DNA from 3 places in the Sorangium sp. So ce296 genome. Region 2 is predicted to be linked to each of the others. Evidence: riboswitches for the same ligand, from Rfam matches in the RefSeq annotation. Region 2 holds a riboswitch; each other region holds the start of a gene.
The links. Region 2 has a riboswitch for cobalamin ahead of WME98_RS48305 (TonB-dependent receptor plug domain-containing protein). Riboswitches for the same ligand answer to the same signal wherever they lie in the genome.
Positions count from the first base shown of each region.

Region 1 (9,841 bases), 6.1 Mb from region 2:
AAGAGCGGCGCGATCCACACGGCCGACGCGACCATGAGCGCGTGGAAGCTGTCGCGCATCCGCGCGAGGAGTGGCAGGAGCGCCGAGAGCAGCGCGATCGCGAGCGCGACGAGGGCGAGGCCGGCGCCGAGCGCGCCCGCCGCGCTGACCATGTCGTTCGCCGCGATGTGCGGCGCGACGGCGAGCGCGGTACAGGCCGCGACCGCCACGCCCGCCCCGGCCCCGGCGAGCAGCGACGGCGCCGTGCGCGCGGCGAGCAGGACGCGGGCGCGGATCGGCTTGGCGAGCAGGATCTCGAGCCGATGCTCCTCCCGCGCCGTGACCGTCGCGTCGACGAGGCCCGCCAGGGCGACGAAGTAGGCGACGAAATAGGTGGCGAGGAGATCGTTGATCAGGAGCACGGCGGCCATCCCCTCGATGCCGAAGGCCTGCTCCAGGAAGTGGATGACCTGGGCCGGCACGCGGACGAGCAGCGCGTGCGTGCCGAGCACCACGAGCGCGCCCGCGATCGCCGCGACGAGCGAGGTGCGGCGCGGGGCGCGGCGCGCTTCGAGCGCGAAGTAGCCGCGGAGCGAGCCCGCGGGGGCGGTCGCCCGGGTCATGCTTCCATCCTCCGGACGCCGGCGGCGCCGACCGCGACGGTGAGGGCGGTGAGCGCGGCGAGCGCGAGCATCGGCGGGCCGAGCACGGCGGGGCCGAGGTGGTCGAGGCTCCCGAGGCCGAGCGCGCCGAGGGTGATCGGGTTCGCGAGGGTGATGGCCCGCCAGGCGGGCTGATAGAAGCCGATGAGCGAGAGGCCCACGAGGCCCCCGAGCGTGGCGAACCCGATCAGCGCCGAGGCGCCGCGGTGCTTCACCCACGCGGCGATCGCGGCAGAGAGCGCGGTCGCGAACAGGGCCGCGAAGGCGTGGAGCGACATCGCGCCGAGGAAGGGGCCGGGGCGGAAACCGGGGACGCGCGCCGCGAAGTAGACGGCCCCGGCGAGCTGGGTGGCGCCGTGCAGGGTCCCCATCACCGCGCACGCGCTCAGCGCGCGGAGGACGAAGTAGCGCGGGATCGAGAGCGGCTTGCTGGCGAGGAGCGGCAGCACGCCGGTGTCGCGCTCGCGGAGCACGACGCCGCTGGCGAGCACCACGGGGATGAACGCGATCGCCTTGTTCATCGTCAGGTCGATCCACACGTACATGAAGGTCTGGAACGGCCCGGCGTCGCCGAACCAGGCGGCCATCGCGGCGCGCACGTGCTCGGGCGGCCGCGCGAGCACGACGGGGATCGCGACCAGGGCGTAAGCGAGCATCGCGACGCAGAGCCAGGTCTTCCGCTCGCGGAGCGTCGCCAGGTAGTCGAGCCACAGGAGGCGGATCACGCGGCCTCCCGGCGCACGAGCGCGAGGTAGAGATCGTCCATGGTGCGGGCGCCGTGCGCGTCCTTGAGGCGCTCGACCTCGTCGCAGGCGACGAGGCGCGAGCGGTGCATCACCGCGACGCGCCGGCAGAGGGCCTCGACGTCGGAGAGGATGTGCGACGAGAACACGACGGTGACGCCGCGCTCGCGCGCGAGCTCGCGGAGCAGCTCGAGGAGCTCGTGGCGGCCGAGGGGATCGAGCCCCGAGGTCGGCTCGTCGAGCAGGAGCACCGCGGGCTCGTTGATCAGCGCCTGGGCGATCCCGACCTTCTGGGCCATGCCGGTGGAGAAGCCGCGCAGGGGGCGGTCGGCCTCGCGCTCGAGCCCGAAGCGGCGCAAGAGGGCGTCGGCGCGCGCGGCCGCGACGTCGCGGGGCAGCGCGAACATCGCGGCGACGTAGCGGAGGAACCCGCGCGCCGTCATGTCGGGGGGCAGCGCGTACGAGGCGGGCAGGTAACCCGCGCTCCGTCGGACCTCCAGCATCTCACGGACGACATCGCGCCCGAGCACGCGCGCGGACCCCGAGGTCGGCCGGGTCAGGCCGAGGAGCATGCGCAGCGTGGTCGTCTTGCCGGCGCCGTTGTGCCCCATGAAGCCGAAGATCTCGCCCGGCGCGACGGTGAAGCTCACGCCGTCCACGGCCGTGACCTTCCCGAAGCGCTTGCCGAGCGCGTTCACCTCGATCGCCTGGTTCATCGCTCTCTCCCTGCGCGCGATGCGGTCGCGCGGTGTGTCGTGGAGACCGTGGTCGTGGAGGCCGCCGCGGGGCGCGCCGCGAGGCCCGCGCGGAAGATGTCGGCGATCGCGTCGAGCGCGCGCTCGCCGGCGAAGGAGCCGAACGACGTGACCAGCCCGAGGTGCTGGGGCGCGAAGCGCAGCACGCCGAGCACGAAGGGGATCGCGTCGCGATCGACGTCGGGCCGGATCTCGCCGCGCGCGATGCCCTCGTCGACCCAGCCGACGATCTGGGCGACCTGCGCCTTCGCGGCGGCGGCGCTCGCGGCGTCGTCCTGCAGGCGGAGCGCGCGGAGGTCGGGGTCCTCGCGGAGGAGCTTGCCGAAGAGCGGCTCCGCGGCCTGCTGGCGGTAGGCGAAGCGGAGGGTCGCGACGAGGCGATCGAGCGGCGAGTCGAGGCCCATCACCTCGGCGGCGAAGCGGGCGCGGATCGCGGCGAAGGCCTGCTCGACCACCTCGCGCAGGAGGGCCTCCTTGTCGGCGAACTCCAGGTAGAGCGCGCCCTTCGCGCAGCCGGCCTCGGCGGCGACGGCGTCGAGGTTCACGCCCTTGAAGCCGCGCTCGGCGAAGAGGCGCCTGGCGGCCTCGAGGATCCTGGTGCGACGGGCAGGGTCGCGGGGCTTTTCGGGGCGGCGGGCGGGCACAGAACCGATATGACTCATTCAGACAAATGAGTCAAATCGGGCGACGCCTCGACGTGGGACCGGGCAGGGCCACGGGAGGGCTATCTCCGCGCGTCAGGGATCCACGCTCGAGCGCGGCTCCGGGCGCCGCGCCTCACTGCATGATGTCGTCGACGAGCCGCGCCACCAGCCGGTCGCCGAGCAGGTGCTCCTCCACGAGGTCCTTCGCGTCCTCCTCGCGGACGCCGCGGTACCACACGCCGTCCGGGTAGACGGCGACCGTCGGCCCCTCGCCGCAGCGCCCCATGCACGACGTCCTCGTCACGCGGATCTGCTGCTGCTGGCCGGCCTGCTTCACGCCGCGGCGCAGCGACTCGAGCAGCGCCAGGCTGCCGCGGTCCACGCAGTCGGCGTTGCCGCAGACGAGCACGTGCTTGCGCAGCGGGCGGTGGGCGTGCGGGTGGTTCGACGCCTGCGTGTGCGTGAGCGTGTGGCGCACGCTGTAGAGCATCGCCTTGAGCCCGCCGACCTCCCGGGCGAGCCCCGGCAGGGCCGTGCGGTACATGCACGTGTCGCAGGGGAGGGGAGCCTCGCCGGCGAGCGCCTGGCGCGCGCGCTCGTCGATCAGCCCCGACAGCGCGCTCGACCGGCCGAGGTGGGGCGCGAGCGACGCGCGGATCCACGGGTACGTCGACGCGAAGCGGTCGACCTGCTCGGCGAGCTTCGTCATGAGCCGGCCGGCGAAGAGGAAGTAGGGGAGGACGACGACGCGCTCGGGCCGCTGGCGCGCGACGCGCTCCAGCGTCTCCTCCACCGAGGGCCGCGTGACGCCGATGAAGGTCGGCTCGACCAGGAGCAGCCCCCGGCCCTCGCCGATGAGGCGCGTCATCTTGCAGAAATCGCCGTTCGCGTCCGGGTCGCTGGACCCGCGCCCCACCACGACGAGCGCCGTCCGGGCGCGCGCCGCCGGGTCGTCCGGCAGCGCGGACGCGGCGCGCTCGAACGCGAGCTCCGCGAGCGCCGGGTGCACGCCGAGGTGCCGCGCCGCCGAGAAGCGCACGCCCGGGTGCGCCGCCCGCGCCTGCTCGAGCGCCAGGGGGATGTCGTTCTTCACGTGCCCGGCCGCGAACAGGAACAGCGGCACGACCGCCACCCGCGACACCCGCGCCGCGAGCGCCGCGAGCGCGTCGGCGAGGTACGGCGTCGCGAGCTCGATGTAGCCGTGCTGCACCACGAGCCCGGGCCGCGACGCGCCGTAATCGGCGACGAGCGCCTCGAACTCGGCGTTCGACGCGGCGTCGCGGCTGCCGTGGCCGATCAGCAGGAGCCCTTCGTCATGCATGCGAGCGCCTCCTCCAGGGTGAGCGGGAGCATTGCGCGGCCCCGCGGGTCGAGCGGCTCGGCCGGGCCCAGCCGGGTCCAGAGCTCCGCGACCCACGGCCGCCTGAGCCGCGCCCGCGCGAGGAGCTCGCCGGCCGCGAACACCTCCCGCGGCGGCCCGTCCGCGAGCACCTGCCCGTCGCCGAGCAGCACCGCGCGCGTCGCGAACAGCGGCACGAGGTCGACCGCGTGCGTCGCGGCGACCAGCGTGGTCCCCTGCTGCTCCGAGAGCGCGCGCAGCGTCCGGCACAGGGAGAGCTCGCCCTCCGGGTCGAGCCCCGCGGTCGGCTCGTCGAGCAGCAGCACGCGCGGCTGCATCGCGAGCATCCCGGCGATGCACGCGCGCTTGCGCTCGCCGAAGCTCAGCGCCTCGATCGCGCGGCCGGCGAGGTGCGCGATCTGCACGGCCGAGAGCGCCGCCTCGGCGCGGCGCCGCGCCTCGGGCGCGGGCAGGCCCAGGTTCCGCGGGCCGAACAGGACGTCGTCGAGGAGCGTCGCGCCGAGCAACTGGTCGTCCGGGTCCTGGAGCACGAGCGCGGCGCCCGCGGCCACGGCGTCCGAGGGCGAGCCCACGCGGCGGCCGGAGATCTCGACGCTGCCGCCGGGCGCGGGGAGGAGCCCGACGAGCGTCCGGAGCAGCGCGGTCTTGCCGGCGCCGTTGCCGCCGAGCACCGCCACGGACTCGCCCTCGGCGACGTCGAGGCGCACGTCGCGCAGCGCGGGCTCGGCGCCGCGGTAGCCCACCCTGGGCGCGCGGAGGGCGATCGCGCTCATCCCGCCGCTCCGGCGGCGACGCTGAGGCCGAGGGCCGCGAGGGCGACGGCGGCGAACGCGAGGTTCGCGGCGGGCGCGCTCGGCCGGCGGTCGGCGACGGGGAGCTCCCCCCGGTAGCCGCGGAGCTGCATGGCGACGGCGGCGTGCTCGGAGCGCTCCAGGGTCCGGAGCGCCACGACGCCCGCGACGGCGCCGGCCGAGCGCGCGGCGGCGCCCGGGCGCGCGAACCCGCCGCGGAGCGCGGCGGCGCTCCACGCGCTGTCGGCGGCGCGCTGGAGCACGCCGGCGAAGCGCCGCGCGAGCGCGAGCAGCTCGACGAGGGCCGCGGGCGCGCCGAGCCCGGCGAGCGCCGCCTCGATCTCGGCCGGCGCGGCGGCGCTCGAGAGCCACCGGAGCACCGCGGCGGCCGCGAGGACGCGCGCGGCGATGGCCGCGGCGCGGCGGGCGCCGTCGCGCGCGATCGCGTCGAGCGGGAACGGCGCGCCCGCGAGGAGCGGCTCGCCCGGGGTGAGCGCGAGCGCGAGGGCCGCGGCGACCCCTCCGAGCCACGCGGCGGGCGCGAAGGCGCGCAGGATGGCGCCGGCGGTCACGCCCTGGAGGGCGAGGGCCGCGCACGCGACGGCGAGCAGCGCGGCCGGCGTCCAGGGCGAGCGCGCGCCCGCGGCGACGCAGCACGCGGCCACGGCGGCCCCGAGGCGGAGCCGGGGATCCACGTCGCGGAGCCGCGCGGGGGGGTCAATCCGCACGGAGCCCGTCGCCGCCGGGCTTGCCGGCGGGCTGGCCGGCGCGCTCCACGAAGAGCACGCGCGAGAAGTAGCCCAGGGCGAAGCCGGAGAGGAGCCCTGCCCAGAGGAAGGCGAAGAGCAGGAGGTCGCCCTCGAGGCCCGCGAACAGCGGCCCCGTGTCGTGGCGGCCGGCGTCCTCGGCGACGCGGCGGACGACGGCCTCGTCGACCCCGTCCCACGAGGCGTCGCCGCACGCGGCGAGCCAGAGCGCGGCGGCGGCCAGCAGCGCGCGCTGCGCGGCCCGCCGCGTCACGACGCCCCCGCGGGGAGCGGGACGACCTGGAGCCGCTCGAGGATGTCGGGCCGCCGGGCGCGCAGGAAGACGAGCGCTCCCGCGGTCATGGCACCCTCGAGCAAACCGAGCGGCAGCTGGGTGGGGACGAAGGCCAGGGCGACGCCGGTGAACATGGATCCCACCGACCCGTCGCCCGCGAGCCCGAGCGCGAGCTCGAGGGCCGTGGTCGCGTACGTGGCCCAGTCGGACGTCACGCCGGCCAGGAACCCCGCGACCCAGAGGCTCGCGCCGCAGCGCCGCGCGAGCCGGAAGACGAGGTATCCGGTGAACGCGCCCGCGATGCCCATCGACGCGACGTCGGCGCCGAGCGTGGTGAGCCCGCCGTGCGCGAGGAAGAGGGCCTGGATGAGGAGCGCCACCACGGTGACGAGGACGGTCATCCAGGGACCGATGAGCACCGCGGCGAGCCCGGTGCCGCACGGGTGGGAGCAGGTCCCTGCGGTCGGCACCGGCACGGGCATGCACGAGATCGCGAAGACGGCGGCGGCGACGAGGCCGACGAACGGCTTGTAGAAGGCGTCGTCCCGGGTGCGGCGCCGGAGCAGGTGGAGGGCGACGGCGACGAAGGGAAGGGCGAGCGCGTTCCAGACCGCGCACCAGCCGAGCGGCAGGACGCCTTCCGCGAGGTGCATCGCGGCCGCGGGCCGGGGCGCGAGCAGCGTCGCGAGGAGCACGGCGGCGATGGACACAGCGCGGCCGTGAAGACCGATTTCGGCGCTCCGGGTGAAGTCCGCACCCGAACGCCACGAAGACGTGCGCAAGCTGCACCTCGTGGGGGGCTCGGGTAGGTCTCCCGGCTGATGGGTTCAGGGGGCCTTTCGGGCTCCCAGCGCCGCGTCCACCTTCCCAGGCCTCATCAGAGGCCCAGTGGTCTTTGGAGGCGGCTCCCCACTCACGGTGGCGGTACCGCGCCGGTTTCGCACCGGCTTCCCTGTTATGCCCAGAGGGCACCCGAGGTGTGGATTGTCAGATGGATGCTCGGTAGTCCCGTTTCGCGCCCGGCGTCAAGGACGTCGCGCCGCGGCCGCGGGGCAGGCGCTCGCCCTGCGGCGGCTGCCCCGCGGCCGCGGCGCGCGCTGGCGTGTTCGCGGCGGCCGTCTGGCGGCACGCGCTGGCGTGTTCGCGGCGGCCGTCTGGCGGCGCGCGCCGGCGTGTTCGCGGCGGCCGTCTGGCGGCGCGCGCCGGCGCGTTCGCGGCGGTCGTCTGGCGGCGCGCGCTGGCGCGTTCGCGGCGGCCGTCCGGCGGCGCGCGCTGGCGCGTCTCACGCCGGAACGAGCTCCGTGATGAGCCGCGCGCGCGGGCTTCCGCCGCGGGCCGTCCAGCGCGTCGCGGGCCGCCGAGCGCTCCCGGCGTCCGGAGGTCCGGCGCGGCGGAGGGGCGCGCTGTACCGCGCCCGGCCTCACGGCATTGCGAGCGGCCGGTCAGCCGCTGCCGCGATGTCCACCGCGTGTGGTGCCGTCCTGTCGAGCCGACAGGCTGCGCTGCGCGCGCTCGCGCCCTCCGGGGGCAACGTGGCTTCCGCGAAATTGACCGAGACGCACGCGGACAAGCTTCCTCGAAAAAGCTGCAAGCGATGTGCTTCTGTGGTTAAAGTCTCTTTACTTGTTCATCCCGGGATCGCCGCTCGCTCCCCGGGGGCCCGCTCGGAGCGTGCGCCGCCCCGCGCGTGCTGCGCACGTTCCGGTGATTTTCTCGCTGCAGTGTGCTTTGTTCGTCCTGGCTCTTTACTTGTGAGCGAGTGTTCCGTGCCAGGCTCGCTTCGTCGCGGAGCCTGGCGTGAACGGCGGCGGGCTCTCGTGTTCTCTTTTCGAGGGCGCGGCGAGCGACTCCGCCGGACGCTGCTCCGGCGCGGGTATGCCCGGCTCGAACGCGCATTCGCGAAAATCGGCGATGTGCGCGCTGCGCTGTCACCTGGCTGTCATCGTGCCGGTAGCAATTCGCTCATCCGCGTGCAGCGGTTGCACTTTGTTATCGACAACCTGCTTCCGGGTGCCACACTCCGATCACCGCATGCGCACCGGCGCGGTTTCCCCCCCCGGCCCGGAGCGCGTGCGGGCTATCTCGAGCACCGCAGCGGACGTTCTCCGCGCCGCTGCGGTTTCCCTACCGCGGTCATGTCTGGCCCCCCTCCAGCATGACACGCGGTCTTTTTTTGGGGTCTCCTGGCGCGCTGTTCGAAAACTCACTTTCCTGTGAACGTGGCCTTCGATTTCGCCAGGAACGCTTTCATTCCGAGCTGTTGGTCCTCGCTGCCGAAGAGCGCGGCAAAGGCCTGGGCTTCCAGCTCGTTGGCGGCGGTGAGGTCGAGGCTCTCGCCGCGCAGCAGGACGCGCTTGGCGGCGGCGACGGCGAGCGGCCCGCGCGAGGCGATTTTGAGGGCGGTCTCGCGGGCGCGCGCGAGGAGCTCGGCCGCCGGGAAGACGGCGTTGACGAGGCCGATCGAGAGCGCCTGCTCGGCGGTGATCATGTCGCCTGAATAGATGAGCTCGCGCGCGCGGCCGGGGCCGACCCGCCGCAGCAGCCGCTGGGTGCCGCCGAACCCGGGGATGACGCCCAGGTTCACCTCGGGCTGGCCGAGCTTGGCGCCTTCCGCGGCGTAGATGAAGTCGCAGGCGAGGGCGAGCTCGCAGCCGCCGCCCAGCGCGAAGCCGTTGACCGCGGCGATCACGGGGAACGGGGCGGTCTCGATGAGGTCGGCGAGGCGGTGGCCTGCTTCGGCGAACCGCTTCGCGGCGATGCTGTTCATGGCGGCCATCTCCGCGATATCGGCGCCGGCAACGAACGCCTTGCCGGCGCCGGTGAGCACGGCCGCGCGCACCTCGCTGCCCTGCGCGAGGAGGTCGTGGAAGGCCGCGGTGAGGTCGCCGAGGACGGCGGGGTTCAGGGCGTTGAGCTTGTCGGGCCGCTGGATGGTCACGGTGGCGACGTGGCCCGCGCGCTCGACGGCGACGAGCTGGAGCGCACCGCGAGCAGGGACCCCCGGCTGCTGTTCTTGAGCGGTCATGACCGGTGGTTAGCAGCGCCCGGCGCCGGGGGGAAGCGCGCGCCGTGCGCCGGGGAAGGGGGCATTTCGTGCCCGCCTGGGCCCACTGTGCTGAGCCGACGAACGAGCGATTTCCAGCGGAAGTCACGCGCCCGTTCTGGAATATGGAACGAACTCCGAGTCTCGAGCGGCCCCAGCAAGCGCCCTGCGCTGGCGCCTATTCGTCACTTTGATAAGTGCGCACGGCCCGCGCGCTATCGAGGGGAGTCGCGCAGACAGGCCGTCTTCCGAACCGCAGCGCAGCCCCGCCATCCACCCCCGTCCCGCCCTGGAGAGAGCCAGCGGAGGAGGGGGTGCCGCGCGGGGGGCCGGCGGGGTAGGGCCCCACAAACCCGAGCGCCGGCGTGCTCCTTGCGACGCCCTCCGGGACCGACCCACCCATTCCCACGGCAATAGCCCCCCAAAAGGCGCGAGTTTGTGGGAGGGGCCCCCGCCGGCCCCCCGCGCGGCACCCCCTCCTCCGCTGGCTCCGTCGCAGCCGCGCCCCCCTCCACTACACCGCCCGCCCCGTCTTCTGCCCCTTCTCGTCGTACACGTAGAACCCCCGCCCGCTCTTCTTCCCGTACCACCCCGCCGCCACCAGGTTCCGCAGCAGCGTGGGCGCCCGGTACTTCGAGTCCCCGAACTCCCGGTGCAGCACCTCCGCGATCGAGAGCACCGTGTCCAGCCCGATCAGGTCCGCGAGCTCCAGCGGCCCCATCGGGTGGTTCAGCCCGAGCCGCGCCCCCGCGTCGATGTCCTCCGGCGTGGACAGCCCCTCCTGGAGCGCGAAGCACGCCTCGTTCAGGAACGGGATCAGCAT
Region 1 is NZ_CP150325.1:6,941,343-6,951,183, forward strand. Features, by position in the region: gene WME98_RS25875 (hypothetical protein) at 1-602, opposite strand, end outside; gene WME98_RS25880 (hypothetical protein) at 599-1,366, opposite strand; gene WME98_RS25885 (ABC transporter ATP-binding protein) at 1,363-2,100, opposite strand; gene WME98_RS25890 (TetR family transcriptional regulator) at 2,097-2,783, opposite strand; gene WME98_RS25895 (CbiX/SirB N-terminal domain-containing protein) at 2,917-4,104, opposite strand; gene WME98_RS25900 (energy-coupling factor ABC transporter ATP-binding protein) at 4,080-4,916, opposite strand; gene WME98_RS25905 (CbiQ family ECF transporter T component) at 4,913-5,662, opposite strand; gene WME98_RS25910 (hypothetical protein) at 5,652-5,954, opposite strand; gene WME98_RS25915 (energy-coupling factor ABC transporter permease) at 5,951-6,685, opposite strand; cobalamin riboswitch at 6,763-6,966, opposite strand; gene WME98_RS25920 (enoyl-CoA hydratase/isomerase family protein) at 8,179-9,000, opposite strand; gene WME98_RS25925 (3-hydroxyacyl-CoA dehydrogenase family protein) at 9,533-9,841, opposite strand, start outside.
Region 1: it holds a riboswitch for cobalamin, as region 2 does, so the genes downstream of both, WME98_RS25915 (energy-coupling factor ABC transporter permease) here and WME98_RS48305 (TonB-dependent receptor plug domain-containing protein) in region 2, are expected to answer to the same signal.

Region 2 (9,841 bases):
GCCGGAGCGCCCGCCCGGCGACGTCGGCGCAGCGGATGACGACGGCCCACTCGCCGTCTCCGGCGGCGTCGCACCAGCCCACGAGGCCCGTGAAGAACCCGCGATCGAAGGGCTCGAGCGCCTCGATGGCGGCGCGGGCGCGCTCGGTGGGGTATCCGCACACCGCGGGGGTCGGGTGCAGCGCGGCGGCGAGCCTCATCGAGGAGATCGAGAGATCGCGGAGCTCGCCCGTGAGCCGGCTGGACAGGTGCCACAGGTTCGCCGTCTGCGTGAGCGACGGCTCCTCGGGGACGCTCAGGTGCCTGCAGAACGGCCGGAGCGCGGCGGCGACAGCGTCGACCACGATCGCGTGCTCGTGCCGGTCCTTCTCGGACGCGAGCAGGGCGATGGCGCGCCGCCGGTCCTCGTCCGGATCCGGGCTGCGGATCGCGGAGCCGGCCAGCGGGTTGGCGACCACCCGGAGCCCGGAGCGGGACAGGAGCAGCTCGGGGCTCGCGCCGATCAGCGTCCGCGGCCGCGAGCTCGGGCCGCGCTCCGAGCCGGACAGGCCCGCCATCGGATCGGAGAGGTTGGCGGCGAAGGTGTAGCCGCTCCGGTTCTGCTGCGAGAGGCGCTGCAGGACGGCGCGGAGGTCGACCGCCTCTCGCAACGTCATCTCCAGCATCCTGGAGAGGACCACCTTGCTCAGCGCCTCGTTGCGCATCAGGCCCACGGCCAGCTCGACGCCGCGCACGTAATCGCGGGGCTCGGGGACCTTCCGCAGCGTCTGGAGGGAAGCCTGCGGCTGGGGTCTGAGCGCGTCGGCCGCGGAGCTCAGCGGCCCGGCGCTCTGGATCGTCTTCGGCACGATGAGGTGCGCGGGCGAGGTGCTGTTGAACGGCACCGCGCCGACCGCCATGGGGACGCCGTGGCCCGCCCGCCCCTGCGCCGCGAGCACCCGGGTGATGCGGTCCGAGAGGCGCTCGCCGCGGTCGGTGCCGATCGTCTCGAGGATCATGTCGTGCACGCCCTGCGCGAGGAGCGTGCGCGTCGGCGACGCGAAGAAGAACGCCGATTCGGGGGTGTATTGCTTGAGGATCTGCCCGGCGTTCGACAAGGGATGAGCGACGGCAGCCGGCATCGAGAAGGAATTCATCGAACACTCCTTGAAAGGTGTGGAATCGGGGGCACCCGCGGCGCGGCGCTCGGGCCGGAGAGCGGCGATGTCACCGAGCGACGGCGGCGGCGCTCCCGGCGCTAGCGCGGGGCCGCGCGGTGACCCGCGCCGCCCGCGCGCCCGGGACACGGCGCGCCGCGCGTCTCATGGCACCGAGCTGCGGAGCGCTGGACACCGAGGCGAGCGCGGCCCAGGCTCGTCGAGGCGAGCGCGCCGGGGGCGCGCCGCTGGCCCATCGACCGGCTCCAGGGCCGCGCTTCCGGCGCCGTCCCGCCGCCGGGCGCCTTGGAGGCTCGGCCGCAGAGGCTCCACCGCGGCGCGCAGGCGCGCGGCCAAAGGCCGGCATGCGCGCTCCGCCCGCGAGGGCGTCGAGGCGCGGAGTCGGCCCGAACGTCGAAATGGGCACGTCGTCACATCCAGCTCCGATGGGCTTCGAGAGCCGCGTGGGCTCGGTTCATCGGGCTCTGGACGTGAAGTCGCGGGCCGCTACAGAAACCTGATAAGGAAAATCAGTTTCAAATGCTTGATGCCACGTTCAATAAGAACTGTCAAGGTTTCCTGGTGCAGGCCCGGGGCCGTGTGGGCATGGGAATGGGCTGCGCACGGCAGCCATTTCCGCGTTGACAATCCATGCGACATCTGCCACGAGTCGCCCCGCCATCGGTGTTCGCCTGGCCATCGCCTGGCGAGCTGAAAAGGGAACCCGGTGAGAATCCGGGACTGCCCCCGCAGCGGTGAACGGGAACGACCATCACCATCGAGCACTGGGCCGCGCTTGAGCGGCCTGGGAAGCGGTGATCAGTAGGAAAGCGTCCGGCGACGGCCGCAGCGCCCGTGAGTCCGAAGACCTGCCGACGGTGCGCGCGCCGGTGCTCCGGCGCGCGCTGACCTGAGCCTTCGAGGGGAAGGCGCGCAGGCTCTGGACCACCTCGCTCAGGCGCGGTGCCGTAGCCCGTCCGCAGTCCCCCCGATTCGGCTCTCAGCTCACCCGAGCAGTGCTGGGTCGACGCGGGTAGGCGGGCGTGAATGGTTCAATCCCTTGAGCGTGTGGTGCGTCGCCGGCGGAGCGACGGCGCGGGGCGCTGGCTCGTGCTCGCCGCCGGCAGCGCCCTGGCGGCCGCGCCGGCAGCGGTCGCGGAAGAGCTGCGCGGGGCAGGGGCCGAGCAGGGCGGCGGTCGCGCTGCCGTCGCGACAGCCCCGCTGGAGGTGCGCGTCGAGGGGGAGCGCGCGCGCGCGCCCGCGCCGCCCAAGGACCGATCCGTCGCGGGATCCGTGCTGACCCGCGACCGCCTGACCGGAGCGGGGCTCGAGGCCGCGGACGTGCTCCGCACGCAGCCGGGCGTCCAGGTGACCGAGTCGGGCGGCTTCGGCGGGCCGGCGACCGCCGCGATCCGTGGCGCGACCGCCGCGCAGACGCCGGTGTACCTCGCCGGCGTTCGCCTGAACGACGACGTCGCGGGGACCGCGGATCTCTCGCTCGTGCCGCTCTGGCTCGTCGAGCGCGTCGAGATCTACCGGGGCAACGCTCCCATCGAGGCCGATCGCCTCGGGCCGGGCGGCGCGATTTTCTTCGAGCCACGCCGGCCCTCCCGGACGACGGCCGGCGTGGGCGCCATGGCAGGCTCGTTCGGGGCCAGGCGCGGGTGGGCGTTCGCCGGCGTCAGCGCCGGCCCGGTGAGCTCGATCGTCGGGGTGAGCGCCGAGGCCGCGGCGAACCGCTATGCGTTCGTCGACGATCGCGGGACGCTCTTCGACGCGAGCGACGACACCGTCCGGCGCCGGCAGAACGCCGACGTGCGCGCCGTCGACGCCTGGGCGCTCGCCCGCTTCGATCTCGGCCACGGCGCGACCGTCGACGTGATCGCGAACGGCCTCGATCGCGAGCAGGGCGTGCCGCGGCTCGCGCTCTTGCCCTCCCGGCAGGCTCGCGGGGAATCCCGGCGCGCGCTCGCGTCCGTCGTGACGCGGGTTCCGTTCGGCGGCGAGGCGCAGCACACGCTCGAGGCGCGCACCTCGTTCATCGAGGCGCGGTCCGAGTTCCACGACCCCCTCCTCGAGCTCGCGCTCCTCACGCGCGAGCTCCGCCTCGCCGGCCGCCGCCTGGAGCAGACGCTGGGAGCGACCCTCTACCTCTCCGATCGCCTCACGGTGCGACCCATGCTCTCGGTCGCGCGCGAGGGCATCTCGCGCGAGCCGGACGACATCCCGCTCGCGCGCGCGCGGCGCACGTCGGCGCGAGGCGCCGTCAGCGCGGAGCTGCGCCTCGGCGAGTGGCTCGCGCTGCGCGCCCTCGGGAGCGGCGAGTGCCACGCCACCGGCGCGGACCCGGGCCGCCCCTGCGACGTGCTCGCGCCGTCCGGACGTGTCGGCGTGGAGGCGGGGAGCGGCCGGGTTCGGCTGCTCGCGACCGTGGGGCGCTACCTCCGCGTCCCGACGCTCGGCGAGGTGTACGGCATCTCCGGCGTCGTCCACGGCAATGCGGAGCTCGAGCCGGAGTCCAGCGTCACGCTCGAGGCCGGGATCCGGGCGCAGACGCGGCGCGGCGCGGTGCTCCGAGGCGCCTACATCGACGCGTTCGTGTTCGGGCGCGCTTCGTCGGGGCTCATCGCGTACGCGCGCTCCGGTCAGGGCTACGTGGCCCCGTACAACGTCGACCGCGCCCGCGTGCTGGGCGCGGAGCTGTTGACAGGGATCGAGGTGACCTCGTTCCTCCGCGCCGAGGTCGCGGCGACGTTCCTCGATCCGCGGGACACGACGCCGCAGCGGACGACCGCCAACGACGTCCTGCCGTTTCGCCCTCGCCTCGTCGTCGCGCCGCGCCTTCGCGCCGACTGGAAGCCCTCGGACGGCGCCGTGCTCTCGGGCGCCTCCGGCGAGCTCCGGGCCGTCTACCAGTCGAGCCGGTACGCCGACCCTGCCGGCCTCGGCGTGATCGCGGAGCAGGCGACCGTCGACGTCGAGGCAGAGGCGACATGGCTCCGGGGGCACCTCGCGGCGAGGGCGCGCGTCGCGGATCTCCTGGACGCGCGGCGTACGGACGTCGTCGGGTATCCGCTCCCCGGGCGGAGCGTGTTTCTCACACTGGAGTCCACATGGTGAAGATCCGTCGATTCGCGATCGCAATCTCGATCCCATTCCTGGGCTGCGACGTGGACCTGCCGCCGCCGTCGACGGGCGGTGTTCAAGCGGGCGGCGGGAGCGATCCGGGCGCGCCGGCCGCCTGCGAGCGCGGCGTCGTCATCGTGACGAGCGATTACCAGTCGACGAACATCGCGATCTCGGAGCTCGACGGGACCACGCTTTCGCCCTCCTTCGTTTCGAGCGGCGCGACGAAGCCGGGACTCAGCCTCGCGCTGTCGGGCGACGTGGACGTCCCGGCGACGGCGCCGCCGTCCGGCCGCGTCGTCCTGCTCGATCGGTATGGCACGAACGTGATCACCTGGATGGATCTCGAGACCGCCGAGGTCATCGCGCAGCTCCCGGTCGGGCAGGGGTTCGAGTCCAACCCTCATGACTACATCGAGGTGGACACGGATCGCGCGTTCGTCTCACGCTTCGGGGGCAACCCCACCCCAGGCGTCGAACCCTTCGACGAGGGCAGCGATCTCCTCATCGTCGACACCCGCAAGTACGCTATCGAGGGGCGCATCGCCCTGCCGGAGGAGAAAGCGGGGCTCCTGCCGCGTCCGTCGGGGATGGCGCGCGTCGGCGACGACGTGGTCGTGTCGCTCGGCCGGCTGGCGGAAGATTTCTCGGAGGTGGGCGAGGGGCGCCTCGTGGGCGTCTCGCCGGAGCAGAACGCCGTCACGTGGACGGTCGACATCCAGGGGCTCTACGGTTGCGGGCGCGTCGCCGTGTCACCCTCCGGGACCCGACTGGCCGTCGCCTGCTCGAGCCGCTTCGACGCGGACGCGATGAAGTACGATCCGGCGACCAGCGATATCGTGATCTACGACGCTCGCACGTCGCCGCCCGAGGAGATCGAGCGGCTCGGCGTGGCCGAGGAGCTGGACGCTGGGATCCAGCCCTCGCTCGCCTTCGCGTCGGAGGACGTCCTCCTCGCGACGGCGTACGGGGGCAACGCGTCCGCCGGCGACCGGGTCTTCTCGGTGAACGTGGACAGCGGCGATATCACGCCGCTCGGCGAGGCGCGCCAGCCCTTCGTCTTCGGCGGCATACACTGCGCGCCCGGCTGCGGCGACGTCTGCCTGCTGAGCGACGCGGAGAGGAACAAGCTCCGGCGCTGGAAGGCGACGGCGAACGGCGCGCTCGAGCCGCTGGAGGACGTGACCGTCGACACCGAGGTCGGGCTCCCGCCGCGATCCATCGGCGGCCTCTGATGGGGCGTATCAAGGGCGAGGGCGGGTGAGATGACCATCCAGGGAGTCGGCGCCGAGGGCGCCGCGCGCGCGCTGGACGAGCCGGCGACGCCGCGTCCGGGACGCCGCGCGCTCGTCGCGTACGCGGTCCTGCTCGCCCTGCTCGCGGCGGTCGTCGCGGCCTCGCTCGCGCTCGGCGCGGCGAGCCTCTCCGACGCGAGCCTGCGGGCGACCCTGCTGACGCTGCGCGCCGCGCGCCTCGGGGCGGCGCTGCTCGTCGGCGCCGCGCTCGCGGTCGGGGGCGTCGTGGTGCAGGGCCTCTTCCGGAACCCGCTCGCCGAGCCCTCGGTGCTCGGCACGACCGCGGGCGCGGCGCTGGGCGGCAAGATCGCCCTCCTCGTCGTGGAGCTCGCCGTCGCCGAGCGCGGGATCCGCGGGCTGCCCCCGGAGATGGTGCTCCCGGCCGGGTGCCTCGCCGGGGCGCTCGTCAGCCTGGGGCTCGTGCTCGTGCTGGTGCGCGCGCCGGGAGATCTCCTGAGCATCCTCCTCGTCGGGTTCCTCCTCTCCTCGCTGTTCCTCAGCCTCGGGAGCCTCGCCACGAGCCTCGCGCAGGAGCGATGGGAGCTCGGCCGCGCCGTCGTCGCCTTCGCGCTCGGCGGCCTGTCGGGCACGAGCCCACGGCACGTCGGACTGGCCGCGCCGCTCGTGCTCACCGGCGTCGTGGCCGCGTGGTTCTGGGGAAAGCCCCTCGATCTGCTCCTCTCCGGGGAGGAGGAAGCGGCCTCGCTGGGCGTGGACGTGCCCCTGGTGCGCCGCTTCTGCATCCTCTGGATCGCGGTGCTCACCGCCGGCGCGGTCGCGCTCGGGGGCAACGTCGCCTTCGTGGGGCTGCTCGTGCCGCACGCGCTGAGGCCGCTGCTGGGCGTCGACCATCGGCGCTTGATCCCCGTCGCGGCGCTGGGCGGCGCCGTCTTCGTCGCCGCGTGCGATCTCGCCGCGCGCCTCTTGCCCGCGCGCGGGGAGGTGCCGCTCGGCGTCATCACCGGGCTCATCGGCGCGCCGGCGTTTTTGGTGCTGCTCGCGCGCTCGCAGCGGGAGGCGGAGCGTGCCTGAAGCCGTCGGCGTATCCGGGCTGCGCGTCCGTCGCGGGGGGCGGGTCGTCGTCGACGACGTGTCGTTCACGGCGCCCTTCGGCGGCGTGCTCGCCGTGCTCGGGCCGAACGGGGCGGGCAAGTCCTCCCTCCTCAAGGCGCTCGCCGGCGTCGTGCCCTTCGACGGGGACATCCGGCTGAACGCGCGTGGCGCGCGCGACCTCCGCGCGCATGAGCGAGCCCGGCTCGCGGCGTACGTCCCCCAGCAGTCCGAGCTCCGCTCCGCGCTCACGGTCGAGAGCGTCGTGGCGCAGGGCCGGTATGCGCACCACGTCGGGCGCGTGCGCGCTACCGCAGCCGACGGGCAGGCGGTCGAGCGCGCCTTGCGGCTGACGGACACCGCGCCGCTCGCCTCCCGCCCCTTTCCCACGCTGTCGCAGGGCGAGCGGCAGCGCGCGCTCCTCGCGCGGGCGATCGCGACGGAGGCCAGGATTCTCCTGCTCGACGAGCCCACCTCGGCGCTCGACGTCGGGCACGCCCTCCGCCTCTACGCGCTGCTCCAGCGTCTCGCGGCGGACGGATACTGCATCGTCGTTGTGCTCCATCCCCTCGCGGAGGCGCTCGACTGGACCGACAGCGCCGTGCTCATCGAGCGCGGGCGGCTCCGCCAGCAGGGGGCGACGCGTGACGTCGTCAAGCCGGGCGTCGTGGAGTCGATCTACGGCGTGCGGCTCGTCCCCGGCGGCGCGCTCGGCTTCCGGCTGCCCATGGAGGACGAGCCCCGCTGCGAGGGAGCGACTTCATGAGCGCGCTCGCCTGGATCAACTACGGCGCGCTCACCGGCGCGCTCGCGCTGTCGGTGGCCGCGGCCGCGCTGCCGCGCTCCGCGGACCAGCGGCCGGCTCCCGGACGGGAGGGCGCCGCCGCGGACGAGCGCCCGGCCGCGCTCGAGGACGCTACGGGAGCCGCCGTCGCGCTCCGCGACTTCCGCCGGATCGCGTCGGCGAGCACGGTCGCGGACGCGCTGCTCCTCGAGCTCTGCGAGCCCGACCGCGTCGTCGCGCTCACCGGGTACGGAGCGCGCCGCTCGCCGCGCGGCTACCGCTACGCTGGCAAGGCCGTCATCGAGGACATCGCCGATATCGAGGCGCTCCTCGCGTTGCAACCCGATCTCGTCCTCCTCAATGGTTACGGGGACCCGCGCCGCATCGCGCGCCTGCGCGAGGCGGGCCTGACCGTCTACGATCTCGGCCCGATGCGCGGGCTCGCGACGCTCCTCCCGAACGTGCGCGAGGTCGCGGCGCTGGTCGGCCACCCGGAGCGCGGCCGGTGGCTCGCGACGGCGCTCGCGGAGGGCATGGCGGCGGTGGCCGCCGACATCCAGCCGCCACGGCGCCGTCGTGGCATGTACGTGAGCGGCTACGGCGGCCGCCTCTTCGGCGGCACCGCGGGCACGAGCTACCATGACGTCCTCGTGTCGGCGGGGCTCTCCGACGCGGCCGCCGGCGCGCACCGCGACTGGCCGGAGTACACGGCGGAGGAGGTCCTCGCGATCGACCCCGATGTCCTGGTGACGAACGCAGGAATGCGAGCGACCCTGTGCGGGCAGGCTGGCCTTGACCGGCTCCGCGCCTGCGGCGCGGCCGGAGGCGTCGTCGAGCTCGACGACGCGCTCCTCGGCGATCCAGGGCCGGCGATGCTCGACGCCGCTCGGGCCGTTCGACGCGCCGTCTATGGCGCTCCCACTGCCCCGGGCGCAGCGCGCGCCGGCGGCGAGTAGCTCGTGTGCAACCCTGCCGACCTGCGGAGATGGAGATCAGAGACGATGGGCGACGACGCGACTGAACGCTCGACCGAGCGCAACCTCGACGGGACGACGACGGAGTATTTCGACGTGCCGAAAGCGGAAGAGACGTACCGCGAGCTTGTGCGCGCGCTGTTCGAGGACCACTGGGATGCCATCGATTTCGGCCCGTGCCTCCAGGGCGCCGTGTTCGAGCTGCGCTTCGCGAGCAAGCCGCGGGTCGGATACCTCGACGGCTACTTCACGATCGGGCCGGATGAGCCGGGCGCGTGGCATTTCCACCTCTGCGTCGGAGCCCACAAGGGGACGAAGGCGCGGCCCACGGCTCCTGAGCTCGCGCGATGGCGGCAGTGCGCGCGCGCCGCGTTCTACCGCGACCTCGACGCGAGCGGGCGACCGAGGAGCTGGGGATTGAGGCTCTGGAGCGGCCGGAATGAGCAGATGATGACGGTGTTCTTCCCGAACCCGTGGCTCAACGCGGAGCGGACGAAGCCCGTCAAGGAGCCGGACTGGTCGAGGCTCGCGCTCTGGATGGACCTGCGCGCGCGCTTCGCGGGCGTGCCGCCCGAGCCCGCGCCGGTGGACGACGCTCGGCGTCCCCAGATGTGCGGATAAGGCGCCTCCGCAGAGCATCGTCCCGGCGCGAGCCGGAGGCAGGCCATCTCCCCCGCACGAGGCGGTTGATCCGCTCGAGCGCCTTGGCCGGATCCCTCCGCCCCGTCGCAGCGGCGGCGCGCGGCCCGCTCGACCTCAGAAGGAGGCGTCGAGGACGACCTCGCCGGCGACGCCGACCTGATACGCCGAGACACGGCGCTCGAAGAAGTTCGTGACCTCCTGGACGTCCTGCAGATCCATGAAGGACAGCGGGTTCTTCGCCCCGTAGCGCCTCGGCATGCCGAGCGTGACGAGCCGCTGGTCCGCGCAGAACTCGAGGTAGCGGCGCACGTCGCGCGCCGCCAGACCCGCGACGCCGGCGCCGAGCAGATCCTCCGCGAACTGGGCCTCGCAGTCGATCGCCTCATCCATCATGTCGAGGATCGACCGAGAGAGGCCGGCGTCGAAGAGCTCGGGCTCCTCGCGCCGCACCGCGCTCACGACCTCGAAGGCGAAGCGCATGTGCGCGCTCTCGTCGCGGAACACCCAGCTCGTCCCCGCGGCGAGCCCGTGCAGCAGGCCGCGCGAGCGCAGGAAGTACACGTACGCGAACGCGCCGAAGAAGAAGAGCCCCTCGACGCACGCGGCGAAGCAGACGAGGTTCAGGAGGAACCGCCGCCTCTCGGCGCGCGACTCCAGCCGATCCAACGATTGGACGGAGTCGATCCAGCGCATGCAGAAGTCGGCCTTCTTCCGGATCGACGGGATGCTCTCGACGGCGGCGAAGGCGCGGTGGCGCTCCTCCGGATCGGGGATGTACGTGTCGAGGAGCGTCAGGTAGAACTGGACGTGCAGCGCCTCTTCATAGAGCTGCCGC
Region 2 is NZ_CP150325.1:13,075,034-13,084,874, reverse strand. Features, by position in the region: gene dhbC (isochorismate synthase DhbC) at 1-1,135, opposite strand, end outside; cobalamin riboswitch at 1,801-2,026, shown strand; gene WME98_RS48305 (TonB-dependent receptor plug domain-containing protein) at 2,183-4,255, shown strand; gene WME98_RS48300 (YncE family protein) at 4,249-5,496, shown strand; gene WME98_RS48295 (FecCD family ABC transporter permease) at 5,527-6,588, shown strand; gene WME98_RS48290 (ABC transporter ATP-binding protein) at 6,581-7,372, shown strand; gene WME98_RS48285 (ABC transporter substrate-binding protein) at 7,369-8,346, shown strand; gene WME98_RS48280 (DUF7676 family protein) at 8,392-8,985, shown strand; gene WME98_RS48275 (ribonucleotide-diphosphate reductase subunit beta) at 9,121-9,841, opposite strand, start outside.

Region 3 (9,841 bases), 4.6 Mb from region 2:
CGCCGGAGGGGCCGGGCACGCGCTCGAGGATGGTCTCGAAGAGCGGCTCCAGGTCCTTGGCCTCGTGCTCGAGCTCGCGCTTGGCCTGGCCGAACTTCGCGATCGCGTAGAGCGTCGAGAAGTCCATCTGCGCGTCGCTCGCCTCGAGGTCGCAGAAGAGGTCGAACACCTCGGAGAGCACCTCGTGGGCGCGCGCGTCGCTCCGGTCGATCTTGTTGATGACCACGATGACCGGGAAGCCGCGCTGGAGGCACTTCGAGAGCACGAACCGCGTCTGCGGCAGCGGGCCCTCGGCGGCGTCGACGAGGAGCAGCGCCCCGTCGGCCATCATCAGGGTGCGCTCGACCTCGCCGCCGAAGTCGGAGTGGCCGGGCGTGTCGACGATGTTGATCTTGACCCCGCGGTACCGGATGCTGGTGTTCTTCGCGAGGATGGTGATGCCGCGCTCCCGCTCGAGGTCGTTCGAGTCCATGACCCGCTCGGCCACGACCTCGTTCTCTCGGAAGGCGCCCGACTGGCGGAGCATGTGATCGACGAGGGTCGTCTTCCCGTGGTCGACGTGGGCGACGATGGCGATGTTGCGGAGGTCGTTACGCGGCATATACGGCGGCGGCCGTGTAGCACGCGACCCACGGAGGAGCGAGCCCATCCTCGCCAGAGCCCGAACGTTCGGCCTGCACCCGGACGTCGCGCGGCGAGCGCTCGCGTTCAGGTGGCGCGCGCGTGAAGCGGGCGCGGGCGGGCGCGAGGCGGACAGGAGCCCGCGCGAGTCGGGCGCGTGGCGAGGGACGCGCGCGGAGCGGGCGAGGTGAGCGGGAGCGATTGACAGCCGGAGGCGCATCCTCCTAGGGTGCGCGCCGCGCTGGTGCCTGGGCGCTCGCTCAGGCTGAATAGGGAACCCGGTGAGATTCCGGGGCTGCCCCGCAGCGGTAAGCGAGAACGACCTCCACCCCATGCACTGGCCCGATGAGGGCTGGGAAGCGGTGGACAGTAGGAAGCCGGCCCGGCCGGAGCGCTCGCGAGCCCGAAGACCTGCCCGCGCCCGGCGACGGGGACACATCCGACGCCGGTTCGACCTGGGAGCCTCGAGGGAGGCGGCGAGGTCCGAGCCGGTGCAGCCCTGCGCACGTCCCGGATCCCGAGCCGCCCCCGCGTTGCCTTCTGGTCGCCCGCGGGGGCGAGAGGTCGGTCCAGGGCGTCGCGCCGTGGGCGGCCTTTTTCCTCCTCGTGGAGCTCGATGCGAGCGGCCCGGCGCCGCTCCGCGCGATTGCGCGAAGGAGGACATGAATGCTGCGCGAGAACGTCACGAAGGGCCACGGACACCGCCATCGACTCCCTCGGATCGCCGCCCTGGCGATCCTGCTGTCCGCCGCGCGGCCAGCGCGGGCCCAGGGAGAGCCCATCGAGGTCACGGTGCACGCGGAGAAGCCGGGGAGCGAGGCCGCCTCGCGCGTCTCGGTCGGGCACCGCGAGCTCGAGCTCCGGCCGAGGCTCCGGCCGGGCGATCTCCTCGAGTCGGTCCCCGGGCTCTTCGCCGTGCAGCACGCCGGCGGCGGCAAGGCGAACCAGTACTTCCTGCGCGGCTTCGACGCCGACCACGGGACGGACGTCGCGTTCTTCGTCGACGGGGTGCCCGTCAACCTGGTCAGCCACGGCCACGGGCACGGCTTCACCGACCTCTACTTCATGATCCCGGAGCTCGTGGTCGGGCTCGACGGCTACAAGGGGCCCTACTACGCGAGCATCGGCGATTTCGGCACGGCGGGCGCCGTCAACCTCCGCTTCGCCGAGAAGCTCGACGAGAGCTCCGCGCAGCTCAGCGTGGGGCAGTACGGCATCCTGCGCGGCCTCGTGATCGCCTCGCCGGAGCTCGGCGACGACTGGCGCGCGGTGGCCGCGGCGGAGGTCTACCGGAACGACGGGCCGTTCCAGAGCCCGGAGCGGCTCAAGCGCTTCAACGTGTTCCTGAGGGCGACGCGCGACCTCGGCAGCACCGGCAAGGTCCAGGCGACGTGGATGTCCTACGGCTCGACCTGGTACGGCTCCGGCCAGATCCCGGCGCGCGCCGTGTGCGGCGAGGGGGAGCAGGGCGGCCTGAACCCGCCGCCGTCCGCTTTCGGACAGCCGTGCATCGACCACTTCGGCGCGGTCGATCCGACCGAGGGCGGGGCGACCTCGCGGCACATGGCGTCGGTCTCCGCGTCGACCGCGTGGCGGGACGCCGACCTGAGCGCGATGGCTTACCTCCTGCGCTATCGCTTCACGCTGTACTCGAACTTCACGTTCTTCGCCGAGGATCCGGTGCACGGCGATGCGATCGAGCAGAACGACGACCGCACCGTGCTGGGCGCCGATCTCCGGTTCCGCAAGCAGATCGAGCACCGCGGGGCGAGGTTCACGACCTCGCTCGGCGCGCAGATCCGCGCGGACGCGATCGACAAGTCGCTCCACCACGACGAGGCGCGCGAGCGGCTCGAGGAGCGGGATCGGACCCACGTCGACGAGGGCCAGATCGGCGTGTACGTCGAGCAGGACGCCCGGCTCCGGCGCTGGCTCCGCCTCGTGCTCGGCGTGCGCGGGCAGTGGATCGACGTCAACGTGGACGATCTGCGCGAGGACCTCGAGGGGACGGGGAACCGGTCGAGCGGCGCGCGGGGGCAGATGCAGCTGCTCCCGAAGCTCTCGGCGGTCGTCTCGCCGGTGGGCGGGCTCGATCTCTTCGCCCACTACGGGCGCGGCTTCCACTCGAACGACGCGCGGGGCGCGGTGCTGGGCCGGGGGGCGGCGACGCTGATCACCCCGGCGAAGGGCTACGAGGTCGGCGCGAGGGTCGCGCCCGTGCGCGGCCTCTCGCTGAGCGCGGCCGGGTTCCTGCTCGACCTCGACTCCGAGCTGGTCTGGAGCGGCGACGCCGGCGAGACCGAGGCGTCGGGGGAGACGCGGCGCTACGGGATCGAGATCAGCGCGCGCTACCGGCTCGGGAGCTGGCTCTTCGCCGACGTGGACGCGACCTTCACCCGCGCGCGCTTCCGCGCGAACGCCGGCAACGGGAGCGCGGTCGCGCTCGCGCCGACGCGGACGCTGACCGCGGGCATCGGGGTGCGCAGGGCGTTCGGCGCGCTCACGCCATTCGCGGCGCTCCGGGTGAAGGCGATCGGCGCGCGGCCCGCGACCGAGGACGAGTCGCTCACCGCCGAGGGGTTCACGGTGGTCGACGCGAACGCGGGGCTCCGGTGGAGGAACGTCGAGGCGGCCGTGGACATCCAGAACCTCTTCGACGCGACGTGGCGCGAGGTGCAGTTCGCGAGCGACTCGAGGCTGCCGTACGAGCCGGCCGCGGTCACGGGGATCCACTACTCGCCGGGGTGGCCGTTCACGGCGATCGGGCGGGCGACGCTGTACTGGGAGTGAGGGGGGACGCTGCGCTCTAGCCCGTGACCCAGCGCGTGACCGCGGCGTGCGCGAGGCTGGGGCATGATGTTGGTGGGGGCGGCGGCGGAAGGAGGCAGGCTCGCGACCCGCGGAGCGCGCGTGTATCGTTCGCGCAGCCATGCCGACGCCCCACGACGTCCTGCAGCTGCTCTCCCGGGCAGATCTCGCCGCCCTGGCCGATCGCTTCGGCGTCGACCTGCCCGACCGGCGGAAGAAGGCGGCGATCCTCGACGCGATCCTCTCGACGCCGGGGCTGCAGCTCCATGAGCTGCTGCGCGTTTTGCGCATCGATCAGCTGAGAGAGCTGTGCCGTGCGCTTGGCCTCGACGCGCGCGGGCGTGACAAGGCTGCCTTCATCGAGCGTGTGCTCGAGGAGCCCTCGCCGGAGATCGCGGCGCGCGGCGCCACGGGGACGCGGGGGGGCGCAGCGGCCAGGCTCGGCCCTGGGAGCGAGGCGCGTGAGGGTCGACTGACGAAGGAACGGCTCGTGAGCTGCCTCCTCGAGGCTGCCAGGCTTCTTCGGCACACGCATGGCCAAAGCGGGCAGCATCGGACGGTCATCGCCGTCCTGCTCCTCCTGAAGCGTCTGAACGACGCGGATCCCTCCACGTACGACATCTCGGTACCTGCTCGGGCGCGATGGGCGAGGATCGAGGCCGCTCCGACGATGGTCGATGTGGCGTTGAACGTCGCCTGCGCGGCGATCGAGGAGCTCAACCCCGCTCTCGATGGCGTGCTTTCCTCGGTCGATTTCACGGATGAGCGACGCTTCGGGGACCGCGCGGAGCGTGCTCCTCTCCTCCACGAGCTCGTCCGGATCTTCTCGGGACTGCCGCTTCGTGACGGGGATCTGGCCGCGCCCGACACGCTGGGGAGCGCCTTCATCCTGTTCCTGGAGGAGATGGCCCTCGGGGAAGGCAAGCGCAGCGGTGAGCCCCTTGCACCCGCCACGGTCGCGGAACTCATGGCGGAGCTGCTCGATCCTTCCGAGGGGATGCGTATCCACGATCCGGCGTGCGGCTCCGGCACCTTGCTGGTCGCGTGCGCCACATACGTCGAGCGCCGCGGTGGAGATAGGCGGAGCCTCTCGATCCATGGTCAGGAGAAGAGCGTCGATGCCTGGACGCTCGCCAGGATCAACATGCTCCTGAACGGGCTGCCGAACGCGCAGATCGAGAAGGGGGACACGCTCCGCGAGCCGCGTAGCACCGAGGGTGGCCATCTCGTGCGTCATGACCGCGTCCTCTGCGTTCCGCCGTTCGGGCTGACGTGGTGGGGGCATGACATGGCGGAGCACGATTCCCATCATCGTTTTCGATACGGGGTACCTCCCAGGAACCGCGGTGACTTCGCGTTCCTACAGCACATGCTCGCCAGCCTCCATCCTACCGGGCGGATGGCGATGCTGGCGCCCGAAGGCATGCTGTTTCGGGGAGGATTGGAGGGGGAGATCCGAAGGAGAATGCTGGAGGATGGCCTGTTCGACGCGGTGATCGGGCTGCCTGCCAACCTGCTCCCGTCCACGCGGGGGCCCACGGTGATCCTCCTCTTGAGCCGCGTCAAACCGGCGTCGAGGAAGCGAGAGGTGCTCTTCATCGATGCCTCGCGAGGGTTCCAGGAGGGGCGCGTGAAGAACCGGCTCGGGCCCGAGGACGTGGCCAGGATCGCGGAAGCTTTCCGAGCGGCCAGCGACGTTCCTGGGTATGCGCGGCTCGTCGACGTCGACGAGATCGCGACGAGCGGGTTCAGCCTCGCAGTGCGCCGGTATGTCGACGCCGGCGCTCCCACAATCGGCGAAGCGCCGGCGCAGATGTGGAGGCGCGTCGAGCTCAGGAACTACCGGAGCATCGCGGAGGCCAGCGTCGATCTGGCGCCCTTCACGGTGCTCGTCGGCCCGAACGGCAGCGGCAAGTCCAATTTCGCCGATGCGCTCGTGTTTGCGAGCGAGGTCGCGATCGACGCCGCGACCGCGGTCGAGCGGCGCGGCGGCATCGCCGGCATCAGGCGCTGGCAGCCGGAGGAGGACGAGCAGGCCGACGTTGTGGTCGACATCCGCGCCGCGATGTCGCGCGTTGCCCTCGAGACCGACTACCTGCGTCACCAGTTCACGGTCCGCGCGAAGGGCAACGGAGCCTGGGCGTTCCGCAGCGAGACCATCGAGCTCTTCGTCCGAGGCGCCCCGGTGAGCTGGGTGGAGCGGACGCCCGAGGGGCTGGAGGTGGAGATCGGAGGGGAGAGGCGCGTGTTCTCGAACGGGAGCGCCCCCAGCGAGACCGCGAGCGCCATGGTGTTCGCGCGCCAGCTCTTCGACATCGCCAGGGTCACAGCGCTCCGGAACGTCACGCGGATCCGGCTGAACGCCGAGGTCATGCGTCAGCCGCAGCTCGCGACCGAGTTCACCCGCCTGGACGAGTCGGGGAGCAACATCGCCGTGGCTTTCCGGAGCCTCGACGCCGAAGGACAGGCGCGCGTCCTCGCCGCCATGCAGCGGATCGTCCCGGGGCTCTTGCGCGTCTCCGTGGAGGCGTTCGACCGGTTCCTGCTCCTCAAATTTGAGCAGCACCAGCCTGGAGGACATGTGGCGCGGTTCTCGGCGAGCGAGATGTCGGAGGGCGCCCTGCGTGCGCTCGGCATCCTCGTCGCAGCTCAGCAGATGACCGGAGACGAGCTCCTGATCATTGAGGAGCCTGAGGTCGCGATCCACGTCGGAGCGGCCCAGCTGCTTTTCGACGTGCTCAAGGACGCGTCGACCAGGGGCTCCCTGCTGATCACGACACATAGCGCCGATCTGCTCGACGCCGCGCGCGAGGAGGAGATCCTCGTGTGCTCGTATCGTGACGGCGTGACGCAGATCGGTCCGCTCTCCTCGGCGCAGCGTGAGGTCGTACGACAGGGGCTGTTCTCCGTCGCCGAGCTGATGCGCTCCGAGCCGCTGCGAATCGAGGGGGAAGAGCCCGAGAGCGTCCAGCTCTGAGCCTCATGAAGCGCCTCGTCTGCATCGTCGAGGGCAGGGGCGAGGTCGGCGCGATCCCGAACCTCTGCATGCGGATCTTGCGCCAGTACCTCCTGGATATGGCGTGGATCGTCGACCAGCATCCGATCCGGCATCCTCGCAGCCAGCTGGTAAACGAGAGGGACAGGAGCCCGCTGCGCCGCTGTCACGCCGATGGCCTGCGCCGCGCCGTGCAGCTCGCGCGGTCCCGGGGAGCTCAGGCCGTGCTCGCCCTGTGCGATGCGGATGACGATTGCCCCGCGACGTGGGGCCCCGACGCCGCACGCGCCATCCAGGTGCTCATGCCAGGCGACGCCGTGATGGCGGTTCGCGAGTACGAGACGTGGCTGCTCCTCAATCACGCGCAGGAAGAGCTGCGGCGGGCTGGAGCTCCCATGGTGGAGAGCAAGCGCGGCGCCAAGGAGGTGCTGAGGAGGCTCGTCCCGGGCTACCTGCCGACCACGCATCAGCTGAGCGAGACACGGAAGATCAACATCGCCCTCGTCCGCGGTCGCTCCGACAGCTTCGACAAGCTCGTCCGCGCGCTGGCAACGATCTCGGGTATGCCCCTTCCGGATCGCTGAGCTGGACGCGCTGCCCTTGCCCGAGCGGCAGACCGCGCGCCGCCGCACGAGCTTGCGCTGTAAGGTCCGTCCGGCCGCCCCGTTGCGAGGGAGTACGCCCGCGGCTCTCGTGCCGCGGCACCTCCACGAGGGCTTCCATGCTGTTCCGTGTCCGCCCGATCCACGCCGCGCGGAGGCGCCCGGCGACCGCCGCGCCGCTCGCCCCGCTCCTCGCGCTCGCCGTTGTCTTCCTGGCGTTCCTCGCCGGCTGCGCCCCCCGTCTCGTCCCGTTCACGCACGAGCTCCGCGTCCAGCACGGCCTATCCGACAGAGACGTGAGGGGCCTCCAGTTCTACGCCTCGCACGAGATCGCGCTGCGCCGCGAGCTCACGGCCGAGAGCTCGCGGATCACGAGCAGCCACACGCTCCTGCTCGTCTCCGGCAAGGTCATCGAGGAGGTCGTCGTCGAGGAGCGCACGCCCGGCGTCGTCGTCGGCGCGCGCGGCGGCGTCCTCTCGGTGAGCTTCGAGCCCGGCGCGTCGCTCTCCTTCTCCGCCGCCCCCGAGCCCGAGCCCCCGGCGCCCGCGCCGCCGTTCCCTGGCTTCGCGACGCCGCCCGATCCGTTCCCCGGCAACGCCGCGCCGCTCCTCGCGATCCCGAGCGCGGCGGGCGATGGCAAGACCCCCGGCGGCAACTACTGGCTCGCGGCCGAGCCCGGCGGCGAGGTCCGCTACCAGGGCAAGGTGTTCTCGGCGATCGAGGACAGCCTGCGGGCGCACCTCCTCATCGACGCCGACGCCCTCGAGGAGGTCGTCGAGCGCCGCGAGGTCCTCCCCGGCGTGCGCCTCTCCGGCCGGTGACACGTCACGGCGCCGCGAGGTGGTGCTTCATCGCCTCCGTCAGCCAGTCCCACTCCGGCGCCCGCCCCGCCTGGGCGGGCTGTCCGTTCATGATCGCGACGAGCTCCCAGTACCGCGACGCGCGCGGGTCGTGCCTGCGGTACCGGTCGAGCAGCGAGGCGCGGAACGCCCCGTCCGCCGGCTTGCCGGCCGCCGCGGCGAGCCCCGAGACGAAGGCCTCGACGATCGGCGCCGCCGCGGCGGACGACGGCGCGACGCCGCGAGCGCTGGCGTCGCGCGCGGCCCGGGCCGCCTCGTCGTTCGCCCGCTTGTAGGCCGCGAGATCGAAGCCCCCGTCCCACGTGCTCGCGGCCGCCGCGCGCATGCCCTCGACGAACGTCGGATCCGACAGGATCCCGGAGAGCTCTATCCACGCGTCGAGCTGCGCGGGCGTGGGCTCGTCCGGCAGCTCCGGCGTGCTCGCCTCGATCATCCCGCGCACCCACTGCTCGTCGATGGCAATCCCGTCCGACACGCGCGCGAAGAAGCGCTCGACGGTGGCCCTTCTCTGCTCATGCGATAACCGAGTCACGGCGCATAACCTCCCGATTTCCTGCTCGGTGGGCTCCGAGCGCAGCGCGGCGCGGAGCGCGGCGGCCACGCGGCGCAAGGCCGCCATCTGCGCCTCCACCGCGGTGAGGCGCAGCCGGAGCGCGTCGCCCAGCGACATGTCGCGGGAGAGCACCGCCCGGATCGCCTGCAGCCCCAGCCCCGCCTCGCGCAGGGTGCGGATCAGATCGAGCCGGACGACGTCGCGCTCGGCATAGAGCCGGTAACCGCTCCGCGTCCGCGCCGACGGCGGCAGGAGCCCCTCGTCGGAGTAGAAGCGGAGCGTCTTCACCGGAATCCCCGTCCGGCGCGACAGCGCGCCGATGGTGAGCCGCTCCTTCGCCACGACCCCACCCTGAGGTCTCCAGCGGCTGGAGAGTCAAGCGCCAGCACCCACGATCCTCCGCCGGCGCCGCGCCCGCGCCGCCGGCCGCCGTTGCGAAGCCGCGCGCCCTGGGCTTCCATGCCGCCGGCCCCGTGAGCACCCCGCCGCCCCCCAAGCTCCGCGCGCCGCGCGCCCCGCGCGCCCGCGCCGAGCTCGTCGCGACCGGCTGGGAGCTGTTCTCGGCCCTCCTGTTCCTCTCCGCCGTCGTCCCCGCGGCCCTCACCACGCCGTGGCCGGCGATCCTCCTGCTCGCCTCGATGGCCCTCTCCGCCGCGCTCTCGGGCCTGCTCGCCCGCCGCGGCGACCGCGGCTTCGCCATCGCCGCGGCGATCCGCACCCTCTCGTGGCCGCTCGCCGTCTCGCCGCTCGCCCTCCGCGGCGCCCCCGCGGCGCCCGCCTCCTGGCCCGGACCGCTCGGGATCGGCCAAGCGACGCCGCCGTCGTGGCTCGGCCTCCTGGTCACCGCCGTCGCCTTCGGCGTCATGGCCGGCGGCATGCGCCTCGCCATCTACCGCAGCCTGCTCCGCGCCGACGCGGCCGACGGCGGCGCCTCCGAGGCCGCCTCCGCGCGCGCCCTCGCCGCGGCGCTCCGGCCGCGCCTCGCCGAGTCCGCGACGGCCGCCGGCATCGTCGGCGGCCACGTCATGCTGCTCTTCTGCGTCGCGTTCCTCCGCACCCAGAGCCAGGTCGTGTTCCAGGCGTGGTTCGAGGTCGTCCCCCTCCTCGCGCTCTCCGGCACCCTCGGCTTCACCCTCGCCGTGCGCCCCGCCACGGGCGCGATCGTCGCCGCCCTCCGCGCCGGCCCGTCCGGCGACCGCGCCCTGCTCGCCCGCGGCCTCGCCCGCGCCGAGCGGCTCCCCGACGTCCTCGCCTCCCTGAACTTCGCGCTCTGGCTCGGGTGCACCGCGATCGGCATCGCCTACGTGCGCCCCGGCGCCACCTTCCGCCCCGGCGCCCCCTTCAGCGCCGCCGACGCGCTCATGCAGCTCGGCTTCGGCGCGCTCTTCGCCTTCGGCGTCTC
Region 3 is NZ_CP150325.1:8,428,911-8,438,751, forward strand. Features, by position in the region: gene typA (translational GTPase TypA) at 1-649, opposite strand, end outside; cobalamin riboswitch at 847-1,054, shown strand; gene WME98_RS31120 (TonB-dependent receptor) at 1,288-3,411, shown strand; gene WME98_RS31125 (N-6 DNA methylase) at 3,551-6,406, shown strand; gene WME98_RS31130 (hypothetical protein) at 6,412-7,008, shown strand; gene WME98_RS31135 (DNA-directed RNA polymerase) at 7,146-7,847, shown strand; gene WME98_RS31140 (MerR family transcriptional regulator) at 7,852-8,781, opposite strand; gene WME98_RS31145 (ATP-binding protein) at 8,913-9,841, shown strand, end outside.
Region 3: it holds a riboswitch for cobalamin, as region 2 does, so the genes downstream of both, WME98_RS31120 (TonB-dependent receptor) here and WME98_RS48305 (TonB-dependent receptor plug domain-containing protein) in region 2, are expected to answer to the same signal.